3 regions of the Pseudoalteromonas sp. 31A1 genome follow, and region 1 is predicted to be linked to each of the others. Evidence: predicted binding sites of a transcription regulator. Region 1 holds the regulator's gene; each other region holds the start of a gene.
The links. Region 1 encodes FliA, which starts transcription of late flagellar genes. Its sites were predicted from a motif close to CTAAAGNTNNNNNNNNNNNNGCCGATA; they were not measured.
Positions count from the first base shown of each region.

Region 2: the regulator FliA is predicted to act here: its motif matches at 5,017-5,043, upstream of GQR52_RS19250 (DUF5610 domain-containing protein).
Region 3: the regulator FliA is predicted to act here: its motif matches at 4,578-4,604, upstream of GQR52_RS04065 (DUF4402 domain-containing protein).

Region 1 is NZ_WTKY01000013.1:24,429-30,923, forward strand. It holds gene flhA (flagellar biosynthesis protein FlhA) at 1-723, shown strand, start outside; gene flhF (flagellar biosynthesis protein FlhF) at 745-2,226, shown strand; gene GQR52_RS12710 (MinD/ParA family protein) at 2,219-3,079, shown strand; gene GQR52_RS12715 (RNA polymerase sigma factor FliA) at 3,106-3,816, shown strand; gene cheY (chemotaxis response regulator CheY) at 3,857-4,240, shown strand; gene GQR52_RS12725 (protein phosphatase CheZ) at 4,258-5,031, shown strand; gene GQR52_RS12730 (chemotaxis protein CheA) at 5,047-6,495, shown strand, end outside.
Region 2 is NZ_WTKY01000034.1:1,334-7,828, reverse strand. It holds gene ccoG (cytochrome c oxidase accessory protein CcoG) at 1-1,372, shown strand, start outside; gene GQR52_RS19270 (serine/threonine protein kinase) at 1,459-2,433, shown strand; gene GQR52_RS19265 (thiol:disulfide interchange protein DsbA/DsbL) at 2,468-3,091, shown strand; gene GQR52_RS19260 (thiol:disulfide interchange protein DsbA/DsbL) at 3,108-3,746, shown strand; gene trmA (tRNA (uridine(54)-C5)-methyltransferase TrmA) at 3,813-4,910, opposite strand; gene GQR52_RS19250 (DUF5610 domain-containing protein) at 5,073-6,212, shown strand; gene murI (glutamate racemase) at 6,278-6,495, shown strand, end outside.
Region 3 is NZ_WTKY01000003.1:43,111-49,605, forward strand. It holds gene GQR52_RS04050 (hypothetical protein) at 1-2,559, opposite strand, end outside; gene GQR52_RS04055 (fimbria/pilus periplasmic chaperone) at 2,594-3,424, opposite strand; gene GQR52_RS04060 (DUF4402 domain-containing protein) at 3,434-3,916, opposite strand; gene GQR52_RS04065 (DUF4402 domain-containing protein) at 3,920-4,522, opposite strand; gene GQR52_RS04070 (SPOR domain-containing protein) at 4,638-5,192, opposite strand; gene GQR52_RS04075 (SPOR domain-containing protein) at 5,564-6,247, opposite strand.

The DNA.
Region 1 (6,495 bases):
CCTGCGTTTGGCCTTGATGCAGTATGGATCAAGCCTGATCAAAAAGATGAAGCGCAATCACTAGGTTATACCGTTGTAGATTCAGCCACGGTAGTCGCCACTCATATTAGCCAGTTATTAACTAACAGTGCGGCGTTGCTACTAGGGCATGAAGAAGTTCAAAACCTGCTTGATATGCTTGCTAAAAGCCATCCTCGCTTAGTAGAAGGACTAGTACCTGATGTGCTGCCATTAACTGCAATTGTAAAAGTGCTGCAAAATTTATTGAATGAAGGTGTAGCTATTCGCGATATGCGCTCAATTGTTCAAACCCTTGTTGAGTATGGTCCGCGTAGCCAAGACCCTGATGTATTAACGGCTGCAGTGCGTATTTCTCTGCGTAGGTTAATTGTTCAAGATGCGGTGGGCATGTCATCAGAAATCCCTGTCATAACCTTGGCACCTGAGTTGGAACAGATGTTGCATCAGTCATTACAAAATGCAGGCGATGAAGGTGCCGGTATTGAGCCTGGACTTGCAGAGCGACTTCAAGTGTCATTGACACAAGCGCATCAAAATCAAGAAATGGCCGGTGAACCTTCTATATTGCTAACGTCAGGAATGTTACGCACTGTGTTATCTCGTTTTGTTAAGTACACCATTCCAGGATTGAGAGTGATGTCTTATCAAGAGGTACCAGACGAAAGACAGATCAAGATTGTTAGCTCTGTAGGCCAACAATAAGATTTTAACAGGGGTTGAATCATGAAAATTAAACGTTTTTTTGCTAAAGATATGCGCACAGCACTTAAAGAAGTTAAAGATGAGTTAGGTGTTGATGCGGTTATTATGTCAAATAAGAAGCTGGCTAACGGTGTAGAAATTGTAGCGGCAGTTGATTATGACAAAGCAGCCCCTAAAGTAGCAGCGCAACCACAACGTACTGCAGAGCCGCGTGCTCAAGCTCCACAGCAAAGTATGCATAATTTTGTAAAACCAGAGCCTCAGCGTGCCAAACCAGAGCCGCAGGCAAAAGTGGCTGACAGCCTACAAGCTTTATTAGAGCGCCAATCACCGCGTCCTCGCTCCCCTGAACTTGCATCAATGTTTTCACAATCAGGTATTGATACTACAGATAACTATCAAGAACCAGTTATGGAACAGCGTACTAAAAATATGTTTGCTCCTGAAAATGCAGCGCCAGTTCGTCCACAAACTCAAGCGGATAGCTTAGGTTTTGATGATTTAGACAGCGACTTTGATGATTTAGATAGTCCAGTAACTGCTCGCCAACAAACACCCAATAATGAAAGCGAAGAAATGACAACAATGCGTGAAGAAATGAACGCAATTCGTCAATTGCTTGAGCATCAAGTATCGGGCTTAATGCAGCAAGATATGGCGCGTCGCGATCCAACACGCGCTTGCATGGTTGACCGCTTAGTCGGTATGGGTATTGATAAAGAAGTAGCGCAACAAATGGCATGTTTTGTACCTGATGATGTATCTCGTAAGCAAGGCTGGAAAGCGTTGTTAACGATGGTCGAAGATCAAATGCAAACAACCAATAATGAAATACTTCGCCAAGGTGGTGTATATGCGTTAGTGGGTCCAACAGGTGTTGGTAAAACAACAACAGTTGCTAAGCTTGCAGCTTTAGGCGCACAAAAATATGGCGCTGATAAAGTGGCCTTAATAACCACTGATACATACAGAATTGGTGCTTATGAACAGCTTGCTACTTACGGCCGTATTATTGGTTGTGGTGTAAAGCAAGTTAAAGATGCTAATGAATTAGCTGAAGTTTTATATCATTTACGAAATAAACGTCTAGTATTAATTGATACAGCAGGTATGAGTCAGCGAGATTTACGTTTAACTGAGCAGTTAAACACGTTAATGCGTAACCAACGTGTGGATATTCGCAGCTACTTAGTACTAAGCGCGACGGCACAAATTAATGTATTACAAGAAACAGTACGTCACTTTAAAAAAGTACAGTTAAGTGGTTGTATTTTCACTAAGTTAGATGAATCATTAAGTTTGGGTGAGATTATTAGTATTGCGATTCAAAATCGCCTTCCAATAGGGTATCTTACTAACGGTCAACGAGTGCCAGAAGATATTCGTGTTGCAAATGCTGAAAAACTAGTGAAAAAGGCTGAGCAGTTATATTTAAAAAGAGCAAAAGCACAACATTCAAGGCACCAAGCAGTGGCGCCAAGTACAGTAGGGATGTATGATTAACACAGTATTAGATCAAGCAAGCGGCCTGCGCAAAATGAGTCAAAACAATAACAACGGCGTAAAAGTTATCGCTGTAACCGGTGGTAAAGGTGGGGTGGGGAAAACAAATGTTTCTCTAAATACCGCTATTGCACTAGGGCAACAAGGTAATAGAGTATTAGTGCTGGATGCTGACCTAGGTTTAGCAAACTGTGATGTGATGCTTGGTTTACGTGTAGAGCGCAATTTATCACACGTTTTGTCAGGTGAATGTGAGCTTGACGAGATTTTAGTTGAAGGGCCTGCTGGTATTAAAATTGTACCTGCTACATCGGGCTCGCAAAGTATGGTTGAATTATCGCCATCTGAGCATGCCGGGCTAATTCGTGCATTTAGCGAATTGAATACCGAATTTGATATTTTAATTGTAGATACAGCCGCTGGTATTTCAGACATGGTGCTAAGCTTCTCACGAGCAGCACAAGATGTAATGGTTGTAGTGTGCGATGAACCAACATCAATAACCGATGCTTACGCACTTATTAAAGTATTAAGCCGCGAGCACGGTGTTTATAAGTTCAAAATTGTTGCCAATATGGTCCGCAGTATGCGTGAAGGCACTGAATTGTTTGCAAAACTATCTAAAGTTACCGATCGCTTTTTAGATGTTTCAATGGAGCTAGTAGCAACGGTTCCTTATGACGAAAATATGCGCAAAGCAACACGTCGCCAAAAGGTGATTGTTGAGCTCTTTCCAAGTTCGCCAGCCGCTCTCGCGTTTAAAGCGCTGGCGACAAAAGCAGTTAAATGGCCAATACCAAATCAACCATCTGGGCATTTAGAGTTTTTCATTGAGAAACTAGTAAACGGCTAATTATGACAACATTGGTGAATAGAGCTATGGGATATCAATCAACACAAAACTTAAATGTGATTGTTGAGAAACATGCATCACTTGTTAAAAAAGTGGCATGTCATCTAATTGCTCGATTACCACCTAGCGTTCAGCTTGATGATTTAATTCAATCAGGAATGATAGGTTTAATAGAAGCTTCAAAAAACTTTGATGCAACAAAAGGCGCAAGCTTTGAAACCTTCGCCGGTATTCGTATTCGCGGGGCTATGCTTGATGAAATGCGCCGTGGTGATTGGGCTCCTCGTTCAGTACACCGTAAAAGCCGACAAGTTGCAGAAGCAATTACTGGGCTCGAAAGCAGTTTGAATCGCGAACCAACAGATATAGAAGTTGCTGAAAAACTTGAAATTTCACTCAATGAGTACCATCATATTTTAAATGATGTTAATACCAGTAAAGTATTAGGCATAGAAGACCTTGGTGTAGATGAGGATGTTATTACTCCCGTAGGCCAAGATTTAGCGCTAGACAAACCTTTTAATAATGTTAAAAATGATCGGTTTAATGAGTCTTTGCTAAATGCAATAAAGTCATTACCAGAGCGTGATGCAATGGTACTTTCTTTATACTATAACGATGAAATGAATTTAAAAGAAATAGGACATATACTCGATGTAAGCGAATCGCGTGTAAGTCAGATACATGGTCAGGCGATGATTAAGCTTAAAGCTAAAATCAATGACTGGATAAACTAGTAGTAAGTAAACTAAGGTTAATACCTCACTGGGGGATGTTTTGGATAAAAACATGAAAATTCTTGTAGTTGATGATTTTTCAACGATGAGACGAATTATAAAAAACCTATTACGTGACTTAGGTTTCACTAATGTTCAAGAAGCTGATGACGGGTCTACAGCTTTGCCTATGTTACAAAATCAAGTATTTGATTTTGTGGTTACAGATTGGAATATGCCGGGAATGCAAGGTATTGACCTTTTAAGAGCAATTCGTGCAGATGATAAGTTAAAACATATCCCTGTATTGATGGTAACGGCAGAAGCTAAAAAAGAACAAATAATAGCTGCAGCGCAAGCTGGCGTTAATGGTTATATTGTTAAGCCATTTACGGCTGGAACATTAAAAACTAAATTAGAAAAAGTATTTGAACGCTTAGGCTAATGATGGGGGAGAGGCTTATGTCAGCACCAGCTGCGCCTCAAATAACGTTAGAACAAGCTCGTCAACTCGTCATTTATTTAGAAAACGATGAGCAAGATAAAGCTAATCAGTTGATTTTAGAGACAGCTTCGCAAGAGCAGTCTAAATTATTTGCTGAAGTTGGGAAGTTGACTCGTCAACTGCACGAAGCACTTAAAAGCTTTGAGCTTGATACTCGCTTAACTAACATAACGACAGATGCGATTCCAGATGCTAAAAAGCGGCTTAATTATGTTATAGAAATGACAGAAAATGCGGCTAATAAAACAATGGATGCTGTTGAGGCTAGTTTACCTATAGCTCAGCAACTTGCAGATGAAATATCTCATATCAAACCGACATGGGATCGTTTAATGAGCCGGGAGATTGAGCTTGGTGAGTTTAAACAACTTTGCCATAGTATCGATAAGTTTATGAATAACTCTCATCATAAAACGGATGAGCTTCAAAGCTTAATGACAAATGTACTAATGGCTCAAGACTATCAAGACTTAACAGGTCAAGTTATTCGCCGTGTTATAGAACTTGTTAGAGAAGTAGAAGAAAGCTTACTTCATCTTTTAACAGCGTTTGCTGAACAAGATGACAGTGACAACACAGCGAATAAAGTAGAACAACAAAAAATAAAAGAACCAGTTGCCACACAAACTTTAGCAGGTCCTGAAGGCCCTATTATTGATAAAGAATCGCGTAATGATGTTGTATCTGATCAAGATGAAGTCGATGATCTTTTATCAAGTTTGGGCTTCTAAGAGGAGAGTAACTGCATGTTTGAAGTCGATGAAGATATTTTACAAGACTTTCTTGTAGAGGCAGGAGAAATCCTAGAGCTTTTATCTGAACAGTTAGTTGAACTGGAAAATAATCCAGAAGATACCGAGTTACTAAATGCCATATTTAGAGGCTTTCACACTGTAAAAGGTGGTGCAGGTTTTTTAGCTATGACAGAACTTGTTGATGCTTGCCACGGCGCTGAAAACGTATTTGATTTACTACGTCAAGGCGTGCGAACGGTCAATTCAGAGTTAATGGATGTTATTTTACAAGCGCTCGACACCATTAATGAAATGTTCGCGACTATCCAAAATAGGGATAAGCCAGAACCAGCAGATCCTGAGTTACTTCAAACCCTCCATATTTTGGGCCTACCTCCAACAGAAGCCGAGCTTAACGGAGTCGCTTCAGAAACTGACGTTGAACAACCTCTTGATGAAGTAGTTGATACGCCAATAGCTGATGAGGAAGATCCATTTGCATTTGATGAAATGTTTAGCGGAACTCCTTCGGTTAGTGATGCTGAAATAAACGAAATCACTGAAGATGAATTTGAAAACTTACTTGATGAACTACACGGTAAAGGACAAGGTCCTGCAGTTGAAAAGCCAGTAGCAAGTAGCAGTGATTTTAATGGTGATATTACTGATGATGAATTTGACAGCTTATTAGACGAGTTACATGGAGTTGGCAGTTTTGGTGAGGTTGAGAGTAAAGCACCTGAGCAAAGTAGTGTAGTTAAAGCACCTGTAGAACCAGCTAAACCAGCGTCAAATACTGCTAATTCATCAGATGATGAAATTAGTGATGATGAATTTGAAGCGCTTCTTGATGAACTTCATGGTAAAGGCACTGCACCTAAATCAATAGAAAGCACTCCAGCTGTGAAACAGCCCAATATCCCAGCTAAACCAGCTGCAAAAGCGAGTGTGCCTGTAAAAAAACCAGAACCTGTAAAAGCACCCGCTTCTAAACCGGTAGAAAAACCGGTTGCTAAAGCAGCGCCAGCAACGCCTAAAAAATCAGCGCCACCAGCAGCAGAGACGACAGTTCGCGTAGATACAAAACGACTTGACCAAATTATGAATATGGTTGGTGAGTTAGTACTTGTGCGAAATCGTTTGGTTAGTTTAGCGACCAATTCAGACAGTGAAGCAATGGGTAAAGCAATCTCTAACTTAGATGTAGTGACTGCTGATATTCAAGGCGCGGTTATGCAAACGCGAATGCAACCAATTAAAAAGGTATTTGGTCGTTTCCCTCGCGTAGTACGCGATTTAGCACGCAGCTTAAACAAAGACATTGACTTACAACTTGTAGGTGAAGAAACCGATTTAGATAAAAACTTAGTGGAAGCACTAGCCGATCCGCTTGTGCATTTAGTTCGAAACTCAGTTGACCACGGTATTGAAATGCCAGCTGTTCGTGAGGCTGCCGGTAAG
Region 2 (6,495 bases), on a different contig from region 1:
TTTAAGCCGTCAAGATGATAGGTTCAATCCCCGAAATCGTATTTATGTGCGTGCCGTAAAAGGCCTACATCAATTACTTAGGCAGCGCATTGGCTTTTTAGGCCTACTTGCGTTTATGTTACTTCCTTGGATTAATTTTAACGGCCAGCAAGCAGTGCTGTTTGATCTAATTGGTCAAAAATACAATATTTTTGGTTTAACGCTATGGCCTCAAGATTTTACCATATTAGCGTTTATTTTTATGCTGGCAGCATTTGCGCTGTTTTTAGTGACCACCTTCTATGGACGGGTGTGGTGTGGCTACACATGTCCGCAAACTGTTTGGACCTTTATTTTTATTTGGTTTGAAGAAAAGCTTGAGGGCACGGCTAATCAGCGTAAAAAACTCGATCAAAGACCCATGAATTTTGATAAGTTTTGGCGTAAAACGGCAAAGCATACTAGTTGGGTATTGTTTTCGTTATATACCGCTATTTCTTTTGTGGGTTACTTTACGCCAATCAGAGAGTTACTTCCTGATTTTGTAACGTTTAACGTGGGTGGTTATGCACTAGTCAGTATTATTTTCTTTGCTGCGTGTACCTATGGTAATGCCGGTTGGATGCGAGAAATTATGTGTTTACACATTTGCCCTTACTCACGTTTTCAATCAGCTATGTTTGATAAAGATACATACACTGTAACGTACGACGAAAGCCGTGGTGAAAGCCGTGGTCCTCGTTCACGTAAAGTAGATCATGAAGATTTAGAGCTAGGCGACTGTATCGACTGCAACCTGTGTGTTCAAGTGTGCCCAACAGGTATTGATATTAGAAATGGGCTGCAAGCTGAGTGTATTAACTGTGGTGCATGTATTGATGCGTGTGATGGCGTAATGGATAAAATGGAATACCCGCGTGGACTTATTTCATATACGACAGAGCGAAACCTCGAAACCCCAGAAAATAAAACGAATCCACTACGAGCTAAAATCATTGGTTACACGGTCATACTTGTTGTGCTTACGGGAGCACTTGTAGCTAATATAGCGCTGCGTAAAACAATGGACTTTGATATCATTCGTGATCGAAACCAATTATATCGTGTCGATTTTGATGGTTTAGTAGAGAACACCTACACATTAAAGGTAATCAACAAGGCGCAGTACGAGCAAACTTTTAATATTAAAGTGCAAGGGTTAGATAACTTTAAGTATATTGGTAAGCAGTCATTTACTGTGCAGGCAGGGCAATCTCATAATGTGCCATTGTCGCTTGTAATGGACCCTTATGATTTGAAGGTGTCGATGACAGAGTTTAACTTTGTGCTTTCACCGGTAGATGAGCCGGATGAGACAATATCGCAGTCGAGTAACTTTTTTAAAGCGCGATAATCACAACCTACCTTAAATAGGTAAGTTGATATAGCAATTAACAAAAGCGGGTATATAACCCGCTTTTTATTTTATATAAGAAGAGTATGAGTAAATTTAGTTTTATTGACTTAACACCTGACCTAATACTCGATGCAATAGAAAGCGTAGGTGTGTACGCTGAATCTGGTTTGTTGGCACTCAATAGCTATGAAAACAGAGTGTACCAATTTAAAGCCGATGATGGCCTGCGTTACGTAGTGAAGTTTTATCGCCCAGAGCGCTGGAGTAGGGAGCAAATTCAAGAAGAGCATGATTTTGCATTTGAACTGGCAGAAGCGGAAGTGCCTGTTGTTGCCCCTATTTTATATAATGGACAAAGCTTGTTTGAACACGAAGGTTATTTGTTTGTGTTGTTTCCAAGTGTCGGCGGGCGTTTATTCGAGGTTGATAATTTAGACCAGCTTGATGTAATGGGGCGTTTAATTGGCCGTATGCACCAAGTCGCTAAAACAAAACCTTTTACTTATAGGCCAACAGTTACCTGCGAGGAGTATTTACATACAGCCAAAGTTCATCTTCAAAAAAGTAACTTAGTGCCTATGGGAATAAATACTGCCTTTTATACTATTTTAGATTTAGTGATAGAGCAGGCGCAAAAACAGTATAAAGATGTGCAAAGTATTCGCTTACATGGTGACTGCCACGTTGGTAATATTTTGTGGGCAGGTGATGCGCTCATGTTTGTTGACTTAGATGACAGCCGCCAAGGTCCTGCAATCCAAGATTTATGGATGATGCTCAGTGGCGATAGAGCGACGCAACTGTTACAGTTAGACACCCTTGTGAGTGCGTATGAAGAGTTTTGTGATTTTGATCACTCTCAACTCAAATTAATTGAACCGCTGCGAGCGATGCGTATTATCCATTATATGGGATGGGTAGCTAAACGATGGAGCGATCCTGCCTTTGTGCGGAACTTTACATGGTTTGCTGATGACAAATACTGGGAGCAACAAATTTTAGCACTGAAGGAGCAACTTGCAGCACTGCAAGAAGCACCGTTAAAGTTATTGCCGTAATATTTTATTTAAAGACAAGTACAACGAGATACAAATGCTTAAAAAATTAAAACTGAGTTTATTACTTTTATGTTTACCATTTGCAGCACTTGCTGCACAGTTTGAAGTTGATAATCAATACACTGTTATTGATGTAGACAAAAGTACATCACCACAAGTAACCGAGTTTTTCTCATTTTACTGTCCACATTGCTTTAAGTTTGAACCAGTAGCAAAAGCAATTGAACAAGGCTTGCCAGAAGGCGCGGAGTTTATTAAAAACCACGTGAACTTTTTAGGTGGCGTGTCGCCACAAGCACAAAGTAATTTAAGCTTTGCCTACTTAATTGCTAAGCAGCATGGTCAGGCGCAGAGTATTAGCGATCAAATTTTTAAAAGTATTCATGTTCAGCGTGCTCCTTTAACTGAAATGAAAGACGTTAAAAAATTACTTGAAGTAAACGGTATTGATAGCGCAACGTTTGATCAAGAAATTGCAAGCATGCCAGTTATTTCGGCTGAGCAAGCAATGCAAAACAAACAAAATAAATATTCAAAATTAGGCGCACTTACAGGTGTACCTACTTTTATTGTTAACGATAAATATAAAATAAACCTCAACACCATCAAAAATCAAAAAGAACTTGATGAGTTAGTAGCGTTTTTATTAGCACTATAAATTTCGGAGCATAATAATGATTAAATTAGTTAAAGCAGGTTTGCTTGCAGTACTACTTCCTATGGCGGCAACAAGCTTTGCAGCAACGTATGAAGAAGGCGTGCATTACGACGTTGTTTCTGAGCGCGCAACAAAAAAGCCAGAAATTAAAGAGTTTTTCTCATTTTACTGCCCTGCATGTAATAACATGGAAGCACTAATTGGTGAGTTTAAGCCTAAGCTTGATAAAAACGTTAAATTTAAAAAGAGCCATGTTGATTTTGTAGGTGTACGCGACCCAGAAAACCAACAGATGATGAGCCAAGCACTCGCTACTGCAGAAGTGCTTCCGCAAAAAGATAAAATTGTCTCTGCAATCTTTAATCATATTCATACAAAGCGCGCTAGTTTTAATGAGCTTGCAGATGTAAAAGATATATTTGTAGCGCAGGGCGTTGATGGCGATAAGTTTGATAAGCTGTTTAAAAGCTTCTCGGTACGTACGCTGAGCTCTAAAATGAAACGCGATCAAGACTACTTTAAAGAAAAAGGCGCACTACGTGGCGTACCTACATTTATTGTAAATGGTAAGTATAAATTAAACCTAGGTCGTGAGTCGGGTATTACTGAACCAGAAGATATTAGCAAACTGATTAATTACTTAGCTAACAAGTAAGTTTAGCTAAAACTAAAAAAGCTCCTACAAGGAGCTTTTTTTATGGGTAACGTTTACTGAGCGTATTTATTTGCGCTGCAAGAAAACACCCGACTCAATGTGATGTGTATATGGGAACTGATCAAATATAGCAAAGCGCTTAACGTTGTGCGTACGTGTTAGGTGATCAAGGTCACGCTCAAGGGTTTCAGGATTACACGATATATAAATTATGCTTTCGTAGTTAGCTACTAAGTCACACGTTAATTCATCCATGCCCGCGCGCGGTGGATCAACTAATATGGTTTGGCAGTCATAGCTTTTAAGGTCAATACCGTCTAAACGAGAGAAAGTACGCTCGCCATTCATTGCTTGAGTAAACTCTTCACTAGACATACGAATAATATCTAAGTTCTCTACGTTATTTTTAGCAATATTGTATTGAGCAGAATGAACAGATGATTTTGATATTTCTGTTGCTAATACTTTATTAAAACAGCCCGCTAACGCAATTGAAAAGTTACCGTTACCGCAATACAGTTCTAATAAATCATTTTTAAGTGGTTTACATAAATCTTGCGCCCACTCCAGCATATTAATATTTACTTTTGCATTAGGCTGAGTAAAGCTATTTTCTACTTGTTGATAAATAAGCTCTTGACCATTAACTGTTAAACGCTCAGTTACAAAGTCATCACCCAGCACTTCTTTTTGTTTGCGAGCACGGCCGATAAAGTCAATTTTGTATTTACTGCTTAGTTTTTCTTTAAGCGCTTTAATTTCACTTAACCATTCATCATCAAGTGGTTTGTGATAAAGCAAGCTTACTAAAATTTCACCGCTTAGCGTGGATAGGTAATCGATTTGAAATAACTTACGACGTAATATTTCACAAGGCTTAAGATGCTCAATCATCACCTGCATTATTTCACCAACTAGAGGCGCTGCTGGATCAAATGTATCAACACGGATTTTTTCTTTTGTTTGTTGATCAAACATAATGTGAAACAGATCGTCACCGTCGTGCCATACTCTAAATTCAGCACGTTGGCGGTAGTTAGTTGGCTCTGAGCTAAATACTTCTAGTTGCTCCACACCAAAACGTTGGAACTGTGCACTAATACGCTGCTCTTTTTCACTTAACTGCGTTTGGTACTGTGTGGTATCTATTTTAATAACTGCCATTAACGCTACTACCTTATCTAAGATCTGTTTATCGGCGCTATTGTAGGGAGCGCTGCGTATTTGTCTAGTTTTGGCTAGCATTTATGCTGTTTTATTGAACATTGTACTTTAGTTTTTGTTGTTATAGCCGATAATAAACTACGCACGCTTAGGAGACGAATCATGAAAATAGGTAATTATGGCTTTACGCCAAACAACAACATCAATAAATTCAATAATAAAGCTGATATACAGCAACCTACAATTACGTCTCCTCAAGATAGCTATCAACAACGAGGCCGAGAGTTGGCCGCAAAGGTGCTTGGCGATAAAATGGCTGAGCAGCTTGGATTGCCTATCGCAGAAAAAAAAGCAGATAAACCACTATTTGATTTTGATGAAATAGTAAAAAACGTACTCGATTTTGTAAGTCGTGCTGTTAATAAAGCAAAAGCTAATGGCGCTGATGACGAAAAGCTCAAAGATATGTTAGGCGACGCGCGCAAAGGAGTCCAAATAGGGATTGACGACGCTGTTGATGAACTCAAAGGTACAGGTGTATTTAATGATGACATGGAAGAGGGGATTAATAAGTCCAAAGAGGGAATTTACAATGGGCTCGATAAGTTTGAAGAGTCGTTATTTAACCCACAACCTGCCAGCGTAAATATAAGCCAGGCTCAATATGTCAGTATGACGAGTAATGCAGAGTATAAATTTACCACCGCAGAGGGTGACGAGGTAAGTATTAGCTTTGCAGATGCATTTGAATCTCAGTCGGCAAGTGGCTATCAGCAAAACAGTAATAGCGAGTCGTTTGCAAGCTCATCATCGCAATCTCGACAGGTATCATTTTCGATGTCGGTTAATGGTGACTTAAATGAGCAAGAGCAAGAAGCTATTAATGCAATGATGGAAGACTTACAAGATCTAAGTAAAACCTTTTTTGGTGGTGATTTAGATGAAGCATTTGAACAAGCGCAAGAGCTGAGTTTAGACAGCGATCAGCTGGTGGCTTTTTCTATGGATTTACGCCAAACAAAAACAATAGCAACAGTTAAAAGCTATGAAGAATATAGACCAGCACCAGAAAAACGAGTAGCGGAAGGTTTAGCTCCTTTTAATGATGACCTTAAAAATGCTTTTGAAAAAGCGGGTGAGCTTGGATTACAAAATCAGCTAGCTGGCATTCTCCAATGGTTAAATCAAGATCAGGAGCAAATAGATAAGTTAGTGGATTACACAAAGTCTATGTTCGAAAACCTTAATCAGTTAAATTCGGCAGCCGACGAGCTTGCTGATTTAGAAACCACGCAAAGTTAAACTACTTTCTTTTATAAATATCTCATGGCAAACTGCCGTTCTTAAAGTAAAGTGGGAACGGTAGTTTGTCAGCGCATATAATGGTCTTTGATTCAGGTATTGGTGGAACTACTGTACTTGAGCATATAAAGCAAAGTATCCCCAATGCTCAGTACAGTTATTTTATGGATAATGCATTACTACCTTATGGTGCTCAATCCCAAAAAACAATCATTAACCGATTATGCTCACTTATTCATTTCATCAAAGCTAATACGCTTAACGTTGATTTAATTGTAATAGC
Region 3 (6,495 bases), on a different contig from region 1:
CTTGCGTTGTTTATATTCATCATCAATTACTGCTTTATACTGCCCCGGTTTAAGGTCTGTAAATAAATAATAGCCATCATATGCTGCTTGAGTTTGTGCAACTTGATCCCCTTTCTCATTCAACAGCGCTATATTTGCAAAGGGTTGGATCTGTGTTGTATCACCTTTTTGTTGATAAACAACTCCCTCTACTTCACTGGCATTATTTAATGCGAAGTCCATATACTCTACAAAACCAGCCCTTGGTGTAATAGAAAAACCCTCATTAGCTGGTATTAAAAACGGATCTTCAAAACTATTTCTATCAAGTATTATATCTGTTGTACGATTTGCTGGCATTGAAGTTAATAGCGCAACGCCGTGTTCGTCTGTAATTGCTTGACGATAATTGTGAACGCCTTTTACTTTTACGCCGGCAACGCCGTGCTCATCATCATCCATAATACCGTTATTATTTTGATCTAAAAATACGCGTAACATTAAGCTACCTGTGTTAGTTAAGCTGCGCTTAGAGACAAAATATGTATTGTGTTCAACATCAAACCCTAAGCTAAAACGGCTATAAATGCCGAGCCGCCAATCATCGTTACTGTTGTAGTTTAAGTTACTCGTTAAACTAAACTTGTCGCTTTGCCAATTGAGCCCTAATTCGGCCGATTGAATATTATTACGAAGTGAATCAGTTAAAGTAAGTTCCGCTTGTAAATCTCGGCCCAAGTTGCGGCTAAACTCAGCCTCGTAACTAACAAGCTCACTTACTGGCGATATACTATAATCTATACCAAACCTTGTGTAGGTTCTCCCAAAGCGCTTTTGAAAACGTGTTGTTCCAAAAGTACTCTTAGAGCTATCGTCTTGTTGCCACAGCAATTGGTTACTTAGTGCAAATCCTGAGTATGAGTAGTTGAACTGGTTGCGTACTTGTTTAAAGCGCCCTCTAGTATCACTATCGTCATATAGGATGTTATTTTGATAAGAAAGGCGTCCATAGGTATTATTCATTAGCCCACCAGCTAAATTTATTTGGTAGCTGTTAAAATATTGCTGCTGTTCGTCGGTACGATTTGTAGCGCTAAAAAGTAGTGATTGTTCGGCAATTTGAGTTCGGGCTGTAAATTCAAATTCTTGTTCATTGTTATTATTTCTTTCAACATTCGCATTTAATAATAATCGGTCAAATAAGCTTATGTTGGTACCAAATGCATACTTAAGTAAATCGTCATCTGTGTTTTTTTGACCTGATGTAGCAGTGTATACAGATATATTATCTGTAAGCCCTTGCTCATATCTACCCGCAATTTGCCAACCCTGCCCCTGCGAGCTTGAAACATTGTTATTTAGTAATTGCTTGCCTTGTTCAGTAACCGACAATTCATAGTTACCTTGTCCCTGCTTAAGTTGATTTCCGTCCACAAAGTAATAATCACTTTTACGCTCAACTTGACCTTGAGGCCCATAAAAAATAAGCTCAAAATTATTAGCTCCGAATAATAGGTTTATATTATCAAAAATATAACGCCCATCTGCGAGGCTAAGCTGCTGGTCTATTAATATTTCATTACGATACAGCTCTACATCCCAACCTGGCTGTATAGCACCGCTTAAGTTAATTTGATTATTGACTATTTTTCTATTGGTTACATTATTAGAAACTTTAACACCTCGGGCATACTGACTACTGTAGCTATTACCAACTTGCGTGGCGATAACATCACCAAAAGATATTTCAGTAGGCATAAAGCTGTTTTTTATTTCTTTGTCTAAGTTTTGCTTTGTAAACGTTAACCTAGAGTTGGTAAGTAAGTCAGTACTTCGTCCCGACAAAAAATACTCTGCAGATAAATACGCAAAGTCTTGAGTGCCTAAAAGTGAATAGTTCGTAGAATGTCTATCATCGCTCGCGGTAAAATTTAGTTGTAAGTCGGCAACCGGAGAAGATAGCGCTTTATATGGGCTAGCTTTCCATGGCAGCGTAGGTGGCGATCTTTTGTTAGGTGATTTAAGGTTGCGCGACTGTCTGTATCTTTGTTGTTCAACCGGTAAGGGGCTCTCTGAGCTTATAAGTAATTCTAAATCTGGGTAATCAATATTAAACTCTAGATTTAAAGCATTATGTAAACTTTGAATATCTACATAAATATCATCTTCAATGGTAATTTGATTTTTTGCTAATAAGTAGCTCTGTGTAGGACTAGTAAATACAGCGGGTGTAACCGCTGCATTTAGAGAAAGAGGTTGTTGATTTGCTCCAACACCTTGAGCAATTCGATTGCTAGCATCAACATTCATTGCAAATTGTAGAATATCAAATAAGTCGCTTAAACTAACTTGTACACTTTGCTCGCTTTTAATTGCTGCAACTTCACCTAAGTAGTATGAGTTTAAATAAAGCGAAAGTATTAATAACTCGCCTGTGGCGATTCGCTGTTGCTGATTTTCTTTGTTTTTATAATCAATTACTTCAACGGGCTTAGTTAGCTTTAGTTCAATTGCGCGTAGTGTTGTTAAAGCATCCCCTACGGAAGAATTAGGATTAGCGATTACACTATTACTAAGCAAACTACTTATGCTTAGTAATAGTGCATACAATAAATTATTTAGCGTCATTCACTGTTAAAACATTAAGTGATTGTGAAGTTAAAGGCAGAGTGTATTGTGCAAATGTAAGGTCTTTATATTCTTGACTGCCTTCATATTTAAAAATGACTTTTCCTGCTTTATCTAAATTTTTGTCACTAAATAAACTAAGGGTTACAAACGCATTATCCACTTCTGGATAAATACTTAAATTACCAATTTCTGCAATTTTAACTTGCTCGTTATTACTATCAACAAAGTAAGCACTTAATTTACCGTAGCTACTAAACTTACCTTCTCGTTTTATATTCAATAAAAACTGAGGACGTTGATTGCTTTCATTTAGCACTAGCTTAGCTTGTTCTATGGCAACTACTGGCTGTTTAATGTCTTTACGTAACAAAATAGGTATACTGTAGCTCATAATCATATTAACTTTTATTGAGCTTGTTTTATTAGTATTTTCACCAGGCAATGCTTGAAATAGAAGATGAGAGCGGTACTCACCAGAAGCTAGGCCTTTAGGTTTACGTATTGCTATTTTTACTGTTTGTTTTTCACCTGGTGCTAAACGCATTTGTTTTGGTGACAAACGTGCCATTGAACTTAAACTTTCGCTTGTAGCCTCTGCCAACTGTATGTAGCCACCGCTAGGTTGCGCTTGCTTCTCACTCCATAAAACACGATATGTTTGATATTCATCCCCCGTATTAATTACGGTAACTTTAGCGGTTCGTTGACGTTCATCAAAACTAATACGGGTTGGAGAGATAAGTAAATTTGCGTATGCATTTTTTCCTAAAATACATACACTCAGTGCGAGCAGCATTACAACTTTATAAAGCATGTTTTTCCTTTAGTAATCAATCGTAATTTCTAATTGGGTGTCAGTAATAAAACGACCATCTAAGTAACTTTGGCTAGTCCCTGTCGTTATTAAACGGCCACCTACTTTGAGTAAAAGCTCTCCAAATTCATCGCTAGTTTGCGTTCTTGGTAAATCCACTAATACAACCGAAAACTTGGCACTATTAGCTCCTAGCGCTTCACTTTGCAATGTAGAGTCACTCGTTTTGTTAAACGATATTTGAGTAAGGGGAGGTAAATCAGTAAATAAAAGTTCTGCGGGATTACCCTCAGTTAATACGTAAATACTACCAAATGTGATTATTTCACCTTCATGGCTAATGGTTATAGAGCTTAAAGTATTATTTTGAGGGATAACTAAAGTGCCAAAATTAAGCGCTTCTTGTTGTATGCTTGCGCTATAGGCTTGCTCGCTAAACATTAACGAAAGCCAAGCAGAAACATACAAAAAGCGCATTGTTTGTTTAAACACTAATTAATATGACACTTCAATATTAAAGCTACCAGAATACTCACCATCAGGGTAATCCACACTTGATGCGTTTGATGAAGTAGAAAGAGTCGCGCCTATATTAAATGATACAGCGCCATCAACGCCAGCTTGTAGGTTGGGCGTAGCACTTGTATATAATCCACCAGCATTAGTGCCGCTCGTTATAAAGTAAGTCCAAGCACCTACAGTAAAATCAGGTTCATTCAACCCTTGACCAGCTAAAGGTTGTACTAAAGTATTTAATGGGTCGCTAATGGTTAAAATAGAATTTGGTACTACATCTGACACACTAAAAGCGCCCGCTTCACCACCTTCAATTATTGAGATACTCGCAGCGTTACCAGTTGGATTATCTTGTGAAGTAACATTGCTAGCAGCTGGATCAGGATTAACTGTCAGCGTTGCTTGTTCGGCGCCTAATGGATCTGAAATAGCACGAATAGTACCAAAATTTAAATCGTTATCTTTTGTGAGTACTACAGCATTTTGTACTGTTACTTTCGCTTCAAATGACTCTGTAGCAGCATAAGTGCTAAACGAGCTGACCACGGTGGCTACAGCTAATGCAGATAAATAAAACTTCATGCTAAATCCTTATAAGAAAATGGGCTTTATCAAATATTTGCCCAACTATAGTTAGTATCGACTATTAGTACAAATACTTTAATACTATATAAGTTTAAAAGGCCTAATTTATTAATTATATTGGTTTTCCGACAAAAGCAGCAATATTACATACTTGATCAAGCTGATTAGCTAAATAACAAAACGCACTTACTTGAGCATCGTTTTTAAATGGACCTACACGTAATCCATACAAAGTCATATTATTATTTTTACGTTCAAACATAGTAAAATTAAATTGAGTAAATGCACTGGGGTATAATTGCTTAAGCCTTTCGACTCTTGCTTTAACAAGCTCTGGCTTTAAATACCAACCAAGCTGTGCTCCAATTTTAGTTTCATCTGTTAAGGTGAGTTCTGAATTTTGTAAGTTTGGTGTTTTTACTTCGGGAGTGTTATTTAGTGCCGTCGGTTCCAAATTCTGTGAAGGCTGATTACCATAGGTGATATCGGTTTTACTTTGCATGAGTAAAGGAGGGTTTTCAGTTAATTCACTTCGAGACGATAACGCCATAATTAACAGCTGTAAATCATCTTCCATAGCAGTTAAACGACCAATGCTTTCTTGCTGTAAGTGCCACTGCGAAACATACTCTTTTACTTGTTTATCAGTAATTAAAGAATGCTGCACGCTCTCGTTATTTACAGTTGCGCTGCTACATCCATATAAATAAAAAGATAAGAATAAAACTGATATTAAATGACAAGACTTAAAATACCGCATTGCAAAATGCACTCTACTAACCAAGATAATAAATCAAAGCAAATTTTGCGCCACTTTATAGCAACTTTTTAATTAAGTAGTTTATTTTGAGGTAAGAAAAGCCATATCGATAACAAGGCAAAATTTCATCATTTAGTTGGTATCACTAATTGTTGCTGCATTGCTCTAACTCCGGCATACATGCCGTCGTATATCAAAAATTATTAGCGAAGTTAGCGTCAGGTCTAATCCTTCAAATTGATTAGGTATTATTGTAGATTGATATTACATGCTGTGCGCTAAAGCTTTACTGGCTTATCAGTGTAGTTACTTACTATGCAATCGAGTTTATATAACTTGAATACGTCACAGTCTGCTTTTGCATTTTTAAAGTTTTGGTAAGAGCCAAGTTTCAGCCTGTAAAACATTTTGTCGTTTATTTTGGCGGTTTCTACGTTAGTCAATATTTTGTCTCTAAACAACGGTGCTGCTTTAGTATTTAGCTCTTGCCATGCTTTAGCCACACCTTGCTCTGAGTCAACCGAAGCTACCTGTAAAGCAAATACATGTTTAGGTTTATTTAATTTTACAGTTTGTTTTTTATTACTGTAATTTTGTTTAACTTGTTGGCGTGATTTAACATTACGTGTGTTTCGTGGTGAGCGTACAGACTTGCTGCTATACCCTTGATTAGACTGCGCAATAGCTTTGCTGTTTATAATATCGATATGATTTACGAGGTAAGTTATTTCTTTTTCTAATCTTAAAATTCGCTCTATGCCTTCACGAGCTTGTTGCCACTGCATTGCGGCATCTTTTAGCTGTGCAAGTTCAAGGGCTGTAATTGATACGTAGTCAGGCGAGTTACTTTGAGGTTGTTCATCAATGGTTTTTATTTCAGGCGAGACGCTGCATGCTGTACCAAATAAAAGCATTAGCAAGCTAAGTAAAAGCCCAATATTATTTTTTTTATATATAAACATGTATTAGTTGTCCTGAAAGCAGTGTTTTTACACTACATTTCAGTTAAACATTCTCACAAGAAAGCGTTTAACTTTATTTAAGCTGTGAGCTATAAAACTTAGCTCTTCGCATGCTTGTCAGTATTTCGTAAAACACAACGCTGCATACTCCACCCCTTCCTTGAGAGCATTATTTAATACAAATTCAATGCCAATTAACACAAACTTTACAACATAAATAACAATATGTCTGTAATGACTTAAAAACT